One region of the Bacillus sp. FSL K6-3431 genome, then DNA from elsewhere that is predicted to be linked to it. Evidence: riboswitches for the same ligand, from Rfam matches in the RefSeq annotation. Region 1 holds a riboswitch; the other holds the start of a gene.
The links. A riboswitch is a leader RNA that binds a small molecule or an ion and turns the genes downstream of it on or off. The one in region 1 is predicted to bind FMN.

Region 1 (4,430 bases):
CCGTTCTGAAATAAGAAAAACCAAACATATTTTGCAAAGCATCATATTTGTTCACATTTCCCTCCTAATCTAGCCAATACTAGTCGAATTTGAAAATATGAAACATGTTCAATATGTTCCATGATTGGTCTTAGTTTTTTCTCCCCAAGTAAAGTTACAGCATCAATAATTTCATCTATCTTGTGTTGATCGATCAAATGATCTATTGAAAATTGGTGATCTGTAAGCGCAATTTCAATGACATGGTCTTCAATCGTGCTTTTTCTAAGTTTACGCACTTGTGCAACTTGGTCAATGGTCATATTTTTTTGCAGTAATTCGTATGTTTTTAGCGTTGATTTCGTATAAGGTATGGATTGGAAAATATCTGAAATAATAGTATGCAAGAGTGGATATTGCCTTCCCTGACTAATTATCTGATCAATCATATAATGAAGCGCATTTAAAAATCTAAAGTGATATTCCGTTTCTTCCACGCCTAATTTATTTGCTACTTGCTTAGTAGTCAACCCGATTAAATTGCGCCCTGTAAGTTTCAAAACAATCATTAATGGGGATTCCGGAAAGCCTCCTGAAAAAATATGATGCAATTCATCATAAATGCTTTTCGATAAATCCCCTCTTCCCCCTTTGTACTGTTTCAAAAATTGCTTGATCCATTTATAAACATCTGGATCTCTTTGTACAGCTTGATACCGTTTATCTCGATGATTAAGATGCGATATTGTTTGAACGAGTAATGTTAACCTTTTCCACAATAGAATAGCTGTATCTTGATATTTCCAGCCATTTAAAGAATGAAGCACAGGCGTTTTATAGAAATAAGCCTTACACTTATCCGAACCATTTTCTGTCATTATATATTTTTGCGAATCATTTATGGGTGAAATAAAACCTTCTTGTGTTAGATATTTAATAGTAAAGTTGTATTCCATTCGATCCATTTGAGGAAATGTTTTAAAATAATGCCCCAACCGGAATAGGTGGGCATCTTGAATAGTTTGTGATGATTTTTTGCCTTTTAGTAAATGATATACAGAATAAATAGTTCTCTCACCATTTATTTGTCTTAAACATTCCAATATCACAGCCTGCAAAAAAGTCATGACAATCGGGTCCCCCCATACGTTTAATTGCATTAATCTTATCATGAATTTGCACTTTCGACTACATCTATGTAATTTCTCCAAAAATCGCCATGCAATAAGTTTCTATCAAGATAGTATCAGACAAAGTTTTCAGGTGAATATGGTTGAAATGTTGACGTAGTAGGATTAATATTAAATATAGATACTTTTAGTATGCTTATTTTCAGAGATCGTATAGAATAAGTTCTAGAGAAGTTTAAGTAGGAGGAAAGTTCATGCCAAAATACACCATAGTGGATAAAGATACTTGCATTGCATGCGGAGCATGTGGAGCTGCGGCACCTGACATATATGATTATGATGATGAAGGAATAGCCTATGTCATACTGGATGATAATCAAGGTACAGCAGAAATCCCCGATATTCTGGAAGAGGACATGATTGATGCTTTTGAGGGGTGTCCAACAGATTCTATTAAAGTTGCTGATGAATCATTCGAAGGCGATCCTTTAAAATACGAATAGCATAAAGTGAAAATCGCTCGAACGGCGAGTGATTTTATTATGATAAAAAGCAGCGCCAATGGCGCTGCTTTTATACGTTTTTATATGTTATCTGTTTATTCAACCATTCTTGAAGACGGCTGTACAACAGTAGGAAAATCGTTGTAACTAAGAGACCCTTAATGATATTAAAGGGTAAGATTGCTGCAACAACAACTTGACGCATTGCTGATGTAGACATCGGATCCCATCCTAGTAAAATCGTATATGCTGGTAACACCCATACATAATTCATAATACTCATGATAACAGCCATCGCAGCAGTGCCAATAACCATAGACAAAGCTAAACGCTTTTTCATTTTCAAACGATTATAAACAAAATAAACTGGCAAAACAAATGTAATCCCTGCTAGGAAATTAGCCATATTACCTATTGGCAAACCGGCTTCACTTCCCATCAATAAATAATCTAAAATATTTTTAAATAATTCAACCAATATGGCAGCAAGTGGACCAAATAATAATGCAGCGATTAATGCAGGTATATCACTGAAGTCCACAGTTAACCATGCCGGAAACGGCGGTATTGGAAATTTGATTAGCATTAATATAAAAGATAAGCTACTCAACATGCCAATTGCAACAAACGTTTTTACACTAAATTTCTTCATTTTCCTCTCTCCTTAGAGATTCACCTCTTGTTGAAGAAAGGTTGACCTTAAGCTAATACATATCCAAATAAAAACCCTCAAAGAAAGTTTCTTTGAGGGAGAATTATCAGGCATGCTCTAACAAGCGTTCAAAACCTGCATTTTGAACACTAGGCAACCTTCATCTTCTCCCATCCAGACTTTACTGTCGGCTTTGGAATCGCACCAAATCCTGCCTTAAAAAAGGCTCGCGGGCTTATAAGCAAAAAGCTTCATTACCGCCGGTCGGGAATTTCACCACGCCCCGAAGATGAACCGTATTTTATTATACGAATTAATTATACACTATTCCATTACAATTGTGAAGAAAAAATTACGTTCTAATTAACGTTCTACTTTTCCTTATATATTAAATTAGCGGAATATGGGACAGATATAGGATTACTAAAATCAAAATTGTCAAAGTGTAATGGTAGTATGTTTTCAAATTTCACAGTGTCATACCCAAATGCTTTTGCCGTTAATAAGATACCTTCAATCATTCTGATATTTGCATGTAAGTCGCCTTTATCCAGTATAAACACTTCTTTAAACTGGATGATTACTCCTCCATTCTCCCCTTCTTTAGATGATAATGTAACTTCTTCAGGAATTAAGGCTTGATAAAAATCATTAGGCACATTTTTCAAATCGCTTAGGGCATCAGTGAAATTAGTTGAAGCTAGATCAGCAGGAATAATATACTTTCCGCCATTTTCATACTCATATAAAAAATAGGGTTTTTTAGAAATATCTTTGACTATTAGATCCTGAAGCACACCGTATGCACCAAGTTCGACCGGATCATGATGATCATTTACAAATTTCACAATCTCAATACCTTGTGTCTGCACAGTATATTCTATCATCTGCATTAACTGTTTTTCATTTTTAGTAAAAAACGCTATATTATCATCTGTTATTTCTACATCTATGGTCTTAGAATCCTCACCATATCTCATTGCCTTTATTAATGGAGAAACCTCTTCAAAACCGGATGCTTCTAAATTGATCGAAGCTGCAGTATGTTTTAACGTAGATAGCCAGTCCGGCTTCACATCTTCCACTCGCATACTGATTGGTACAACAAACCCATCAGTAGTAACAGCACCAAATGTAACGATATCATCCGCATTCTGCCCCGTATCATACACGGAAGTAACCATTTCGTATGAATCAGATGATTGAATCAACTCAGATTCGTTTGAATCCATCGATCTTTTACTCTGAATAGACATTTCTGTTTTTTCTTCAGAACTATTCAAGTGGTTTTCTTGTTTTGCACTATCCATACTCATAAAGTTCCCCCCAGACTGCTGAAAAAATAGCGGTATAACAATGGCCAAAAATAGGACAGCAGCTATTGCAGACAATACGGGAATTAGTCTTGTTCTTTTTTTCTTTTTTTGCAATCCATATTTTACATTTCGAAATATCTCATCCTTAGGTCGCTTATCCTCTATATCTGGCAATTGTTCCATTAGTTTGATTAACTTTTTATCGTTTTCATCATATTGATTCATCTTCCAAGGCCTCCTTCCTTTGCGCAATTTCCATCAACGTTTTGAGGGATTTCAATGCTCTATGTTGAGTGGTTTTCACCTTACTTTCTGACCATTTCAATACTTCAGCAGTTTCTGCAATAGAGAATCCATTCAAATAGCGCATCACGAGCACGAGACGCTGATTCGTTGAGCAGTTATCTAAACATGAATATAGATAACGAATTTCTTCATGCCTCAACGCTTCATCTTCAGGGAGTGCACCATCATCCTTTATTTGATATAGTTCCCAATCAAACTTTTCATATATTCGTTCTTTCCAACCTTTTTGTTTGCGAAAGTGATCAATCGCGACATTTTTTGCGATGGAAAACAACCATGTTTTTTCCGTGCTTTTTCCTTCAAACCTATCATAGTACCTCATTACCCTAATATATACTTCTTGCACTAAGTCCTCTGTTTCTTCACGGTTTTTTATCATATAAAATAAAAAGCGAAACAAATCCTGATGATACTTTTCATATATATCCTGAAAAACGGAGTCCATTCATTCCCCTCCCCGTCATAGTATTAGTCGTTTTATTGGTAAAAAAGTTACATAAAGAGGATGTTCATAAAGTCACATCAATTATATATGAATACCATG
Region 2 (4,430 bases), 1.6 Mb from region 1:
AAAATACGATAAATACAAACCAAATAGTTACACATTCGGAAGAACAAACGGCTTCAATAGAGGAAATTACATCCTTGATGGAATCAATGTCTTATATGGCTGAGGAACTACAGGCACGAGTAAATAAATTTAAACTGCTAGCCTAGGAAATTGTCTATTCTAAAACATCAAACAGATTATTCCTAAGACAGGAGGCAGGAGGTGAGATACTTCCTGCTTCGTTTTTATTTATCAAATTCCCGCCAGAAAACTCCCACCTCAAGGAATGTGATGGGCGTAGCCCAATGAGTAGGTGGGAGATGAATGGTGGTTGGCGTTAGCCAAAACCCTATCCCTGCCTTCCTCCTTCTTTCACATTCAGACGTGACATGAACAGGTAGACACAATCGTGATTGGAACGAATCAAGATTGGAAACAACGGGTCAATCTAGGGAAAAGGAACAATCAGCATTTTGTGTCCGTCCCGTTTTCTATCTGATTTCTATGATCACCTACAAAGCAAAGAAAGTTGGGATTCAGGTCACCAAAACAGAGTCTTACACATCAAAAGCGAGTTTCCTTGATCACGATCCTCTCCCTGTCTATAAAGAAAAGGAAAGAACGAATTTTGTATTCAGCGGGAAAAGGATGAACCGGGGTCTCTATCGATCTGCCACGGGCATTTTCCTGAACGCAGATGTCAATGGCGCATACAATATTATCCGAAAAGTAGTTCCGAACGCCTTTGCCGACGGATTAGAGGGGTTGGGCGGTAACCACTCCACCAATGTGTCAACCCCACTAGCGTTAAACGTGCGATAACCTCGTTCGATACGCTAGAAACCCCTTCCGAAAAACGCTAGCGTTCGGTGGGGGAGTATTCATGGCAGGCTACAAAACAAGCTGTGTGGATTATTTTTCGTAGCCTTTCCAGAAGATGGATGTGGAAGCGATTTCCAAAAGGAGATAGAAACTTGCAATCCTAAATTAAAGTAATAGATGGTCAAACGAATTTTTTTAAAAAATAAGACTAATATATAACCTATAGATATAGTACAAGATGATTGCATATGCGTTCGAAAATAACTGAAAATGAAAGTATTTATTCTTGGGAGCTAATAGCAATACCAAGTAAATAAATATCTTCAATTATGGCCGGTTTAAATTGTTCTGGTGAACGTTTGTACTCGTCGAATAACCTACCTAGCTCTCTAATAAGTATTAATATTTCATCCGTATCAGGCATCTAAATAACCCCCTACTAAATTACTATCCATTATACAGGATTATATGCCCATGAAATAGGTTTGAGTAAAAAAAGAGATAAAAAAGCCAGAATTCCTTCCTAAACTGCTAAAATCATGTCAATTATTAATGGATATAGAAGCAATTATTTCCTATGTACTAACATTTATGCCATTTGGGCTACTAGTTTCTATAATTATTTTTGTTATTTTCGTTCGGATGTATCTAATAGAAAAAGTCAATCCTTGACATTACCGTCGTTGTAAGCTAATAATAAGATTTAAATCGAATATGTTTTCCTTCGGGGCAGGGTGTAATTCCCTACCGGCGGTGATGAGACAATGTCTCTCAGCCCGTGACCCGACTCTGATACTTTAGAGTCGGTGGATTTGGTGAAACTCCAAAGCCGACAGTGAAAGTCTGGATGGGAGAAGGAAACAGCGTCGTGGTTTGGTTGTGTTTTTATATTGGCAAAGGCCAGTTCTAAAACATGTTTGTTTAGTATGGTGAAAATACTTATCAACTAATACCAACCTCTGATGGCTTATTAAAGTTTGCGTTTTCAGCCCCGAGACATTTGTCCTCGGGGCTTTTTGTTGGTATTTGATGCTTTGCGTTGCTGTTTTCCTTTGTTGTAGAAAGAAAGGTGATATTAAATGTCTACAAAGAAATTTTACATGAAACTGGCATTACAGATGGCTGGCGCTGTCATTGGACAAACAAGCCCAAATCCTGTGGTTGGATGTGTCATTGTTAAGGATGGTAGGATTTTAGGGACTGGCGTACACATGAAAGCAGGCGATGCACATGCGGAAGTGAATGCCCTCCACCAGGCAACTGATGAAACGGATGGAGCGGATTTGTATGTAACGCTTGAACCATGTTCCCATTACGGGAAAACACCGCCGTGCGCAGACTTAATTATTGCCAAAAAGCTTCGTAATGTTTTCATTGCTTCACTAGACCCGAATCCACTTGTCTCAGGTAAGGGTGTTGAAAAGCTTCGCCAAGCGGGTATTCATGTGGAAACGGGGATTTGTGAAGAAGAAGCTACACAATTGAACAAATACTTTTTCCATTATATACAAACGAAGAAACCATATGTCACTATGAAATCAGCAGTGACTTTAGACGGAAAAACAGCATCTACAAGCGGAGACAGTAAATGGATCACATCTGAAGCAGCACGATTAGACGTCCATCAATATCGACATAGGAATGACGCGATACTAGTAGGAATCAATACGGTTATTCGAGATAATCCACATCTCACCACCAGATTGCCCCAAGGTGGAAAACATCCCATTCGTATTGTTTTGGACACCCATCTGGACATTCCAATGGAGTCCAATTTGTTAATTGATAATAAGTCTTCCACAATCATTGTTTGTGGAAATGAGGCGGACAAGAACAAACAAGAACAAATTGAAAGTAAAAATGTAACGGTTAAAAGGATGGCGTACACTCATATTCATATCGAGCATCTTCTTGACTGGCTTGGAGAAGAGCAAATTACATCATTGTTCGTAGAAGGTGGTGGCACGGTACACGGCTCATTTTTAGAGAGCGGACACTTCCAAGAAGTCATCATGTATATTGCACCTAAATTACTTGGTGATAATACCGGCTCACCTTCTTTTGGAGGCAGTGCGAAAAAACTAATGTCTGAGAGCCATTTACTTCAATTCCAATCGCTTGAAATGATTGGGCCAGACATTAAAGTTGTTGCCATCCCTGAAAAGAATGGGGGTGAATCAGATGTTCACAGGAATAATTGAAGAAATTGGGACCATTGTCCGGATTGAACGAAAAACATCATCACTAAAACTTGCGATTAATTGTAAAAAGGTTCTCGAAGATATACATCTGGGTGATAGTATCGCAGTAAATGGCGTTTGCTTAACCGCAGCTGAATTTACAAATCAATATTTTGAAACAGATGTAATGCCGGAAACGTTTATGGCTACGGCACTCCATAAGCTTTCGTCAGGATCTAAAGTGAATCTTGAAAGGGCAATGGCTGCAAATAGCAGATTTGGAGGCCATTTTGTAAGTGGGCATGTGGATGGAACTGGAACAATTATGCAAAAGTGGAACAAGGAGAACGCTTTGTATATGACTATTCGTGTACCAGAATCTTTTTCCCCTTTTTTAATGGAGAAAGGTTCTGTAGCTATTGATGGTATGTCACTCACCCTATTTGGTTCGGAGGGAGTAGACATAACGATTTCCCTCATTCCACATACACAAAAAGAAACAGTGCTAGCGCAAAAAAATATTGGAGAACAAGTAAACCTTGAATGCGATATGTTGGCGAAATATGTACAGAATATTTTAAAGCATCCAAGCAATACACAAAAAAGTACGACGATGAATTTGTTAACCGAAAATGGGTTTATCTAAAATGGAGGTGATTATATGTTCGATACGATCGAAAAAGCACTAGAAGATTTAAAAGCAGGAAAAGTTATCATCGTTACTGATGATGAAGATCGGGAAAATGAGGGAGATTTTGTCGCACTTGCTGACAAAGCAACTCCAGATATAATCAATTTCATGGTGACGGAAGGAAGAGGTCTAGTCTGTGTGCCGATAACGAAAAAGATAGCCACTCGGTTGAATTTGCCGCTGATGACGGATCTTAATACGGATTCTCATGGTACAGCATTTACCTTGAGTGTGGACCATGTGACAACACACACTGGCATCAGTGCTTTAGAACGCTCAGCAACCGTCATGAAGCTCAGTTCAAAAGAGGCAAAACCCGAGGATTTTAAAAGACCTGGACATATTTTTCCACTGATAGCAAAAGAGGGTGGTGTCTTAAAAAGGGCAGGCCATACGGAAGCAGCTGTTGATTTGGCTAAGATGTGCGGTTCTGATCCGTCAGCTGTTATTTGCGAAATTTTAAAACCAGACGGAACGATGGCACGGGTTCCAGATTTGAGAGCAGTTGCTGATAAATTTGACTTGGCGATGATCACAATCCAAGATTTGATACGTTACCGAAGCAGTACAGAAGTACTTGTTAAGCGCGAAACTGAAATATCACTTCCAACAAAATATGGTGATTTCAAGCTAGTTGCTTATACAAATAGTTTGGATGATAAAGAGCATCTTGCGCTAGTAAAAGGCGAGATTTCACCCAATGTTCCAGTTATGGTCCGTATGCATTCAGAGTGTCTTACAGGAGACATTTTCGGATC

Region 2: linked by a shared signal. The riboswitch ahead of ribD (bifunctional diaminohydroxyphosphoribosylaminopyrimidine deaminase/5-amino-6-(5-phosphoribosylamino)uracil reductase RibD) and the one ahead of MHB53_RS00420 (ECF transporter S component) in region 1 are both predicted to bind FMN.

Annotation. Positions count from the first base shown of each region.
Region 1 is NZ_JBBOCT010000001.1:82,464-86,893, reverse strand. It holds gene MHB53_RS00435 (RecQ family ATP-dependent DNA helicase) at 1-55, opposite strand, end outside; gene MHB53_RS00430 (helix-turn-helix domain-containing protein) at 42-1,106, opposite strand; gene MHB53_RS00425 (ferredoxin) at 1,364-1,612, shown strand; gene MHB53_RS00420 (ECF transporter S component) at 1,683-2,264, opposite strand; FMN riboswitch at 2,423-2,559, opposite strand; gene MHB53_RS00415 (hypothetical protein) at 2,636-3,805, opposite strand; gene MHB53_RS00410 (RNA polymerase sigma factor SigX) at 3,792-4,331, opposite strand.
Region 2 is NZ_JBBOCT010000001.1:1,724,648-1,729,077, reverse strand. It holds gene MHB53_RS26325 (methyl-accepting chemotaxis protein) at 1-146, shown strand, start outside; partial or broken gene MHB53_RS08805 (IS200/IS605 family accessory protein TnpB-related protein) at 371-801, shown strand; gene MHB53_RS08800 (hypothetical protein) at 1,082-1,225, opposite strand; FMN riboswitch at 1,518-1,664, shown strand; gene ribD (bifunctional diaminohydroxyphosphoribosylaminopyrimidine deaminase/5-amino-6-(5-phosphoribosylamino)uracil reductase RibD) at 1,881-3,002, shown strand; gene ribE (riboflavin synthase) at 2,983-3,627, shown strand; gene MHB53_RS08785 (bifunctional 3,4-dihydroxy-2-butanone-4-phosphate synthase/GTP cyclohydrolase II) at 3,643-4,430, shown strand, end outside.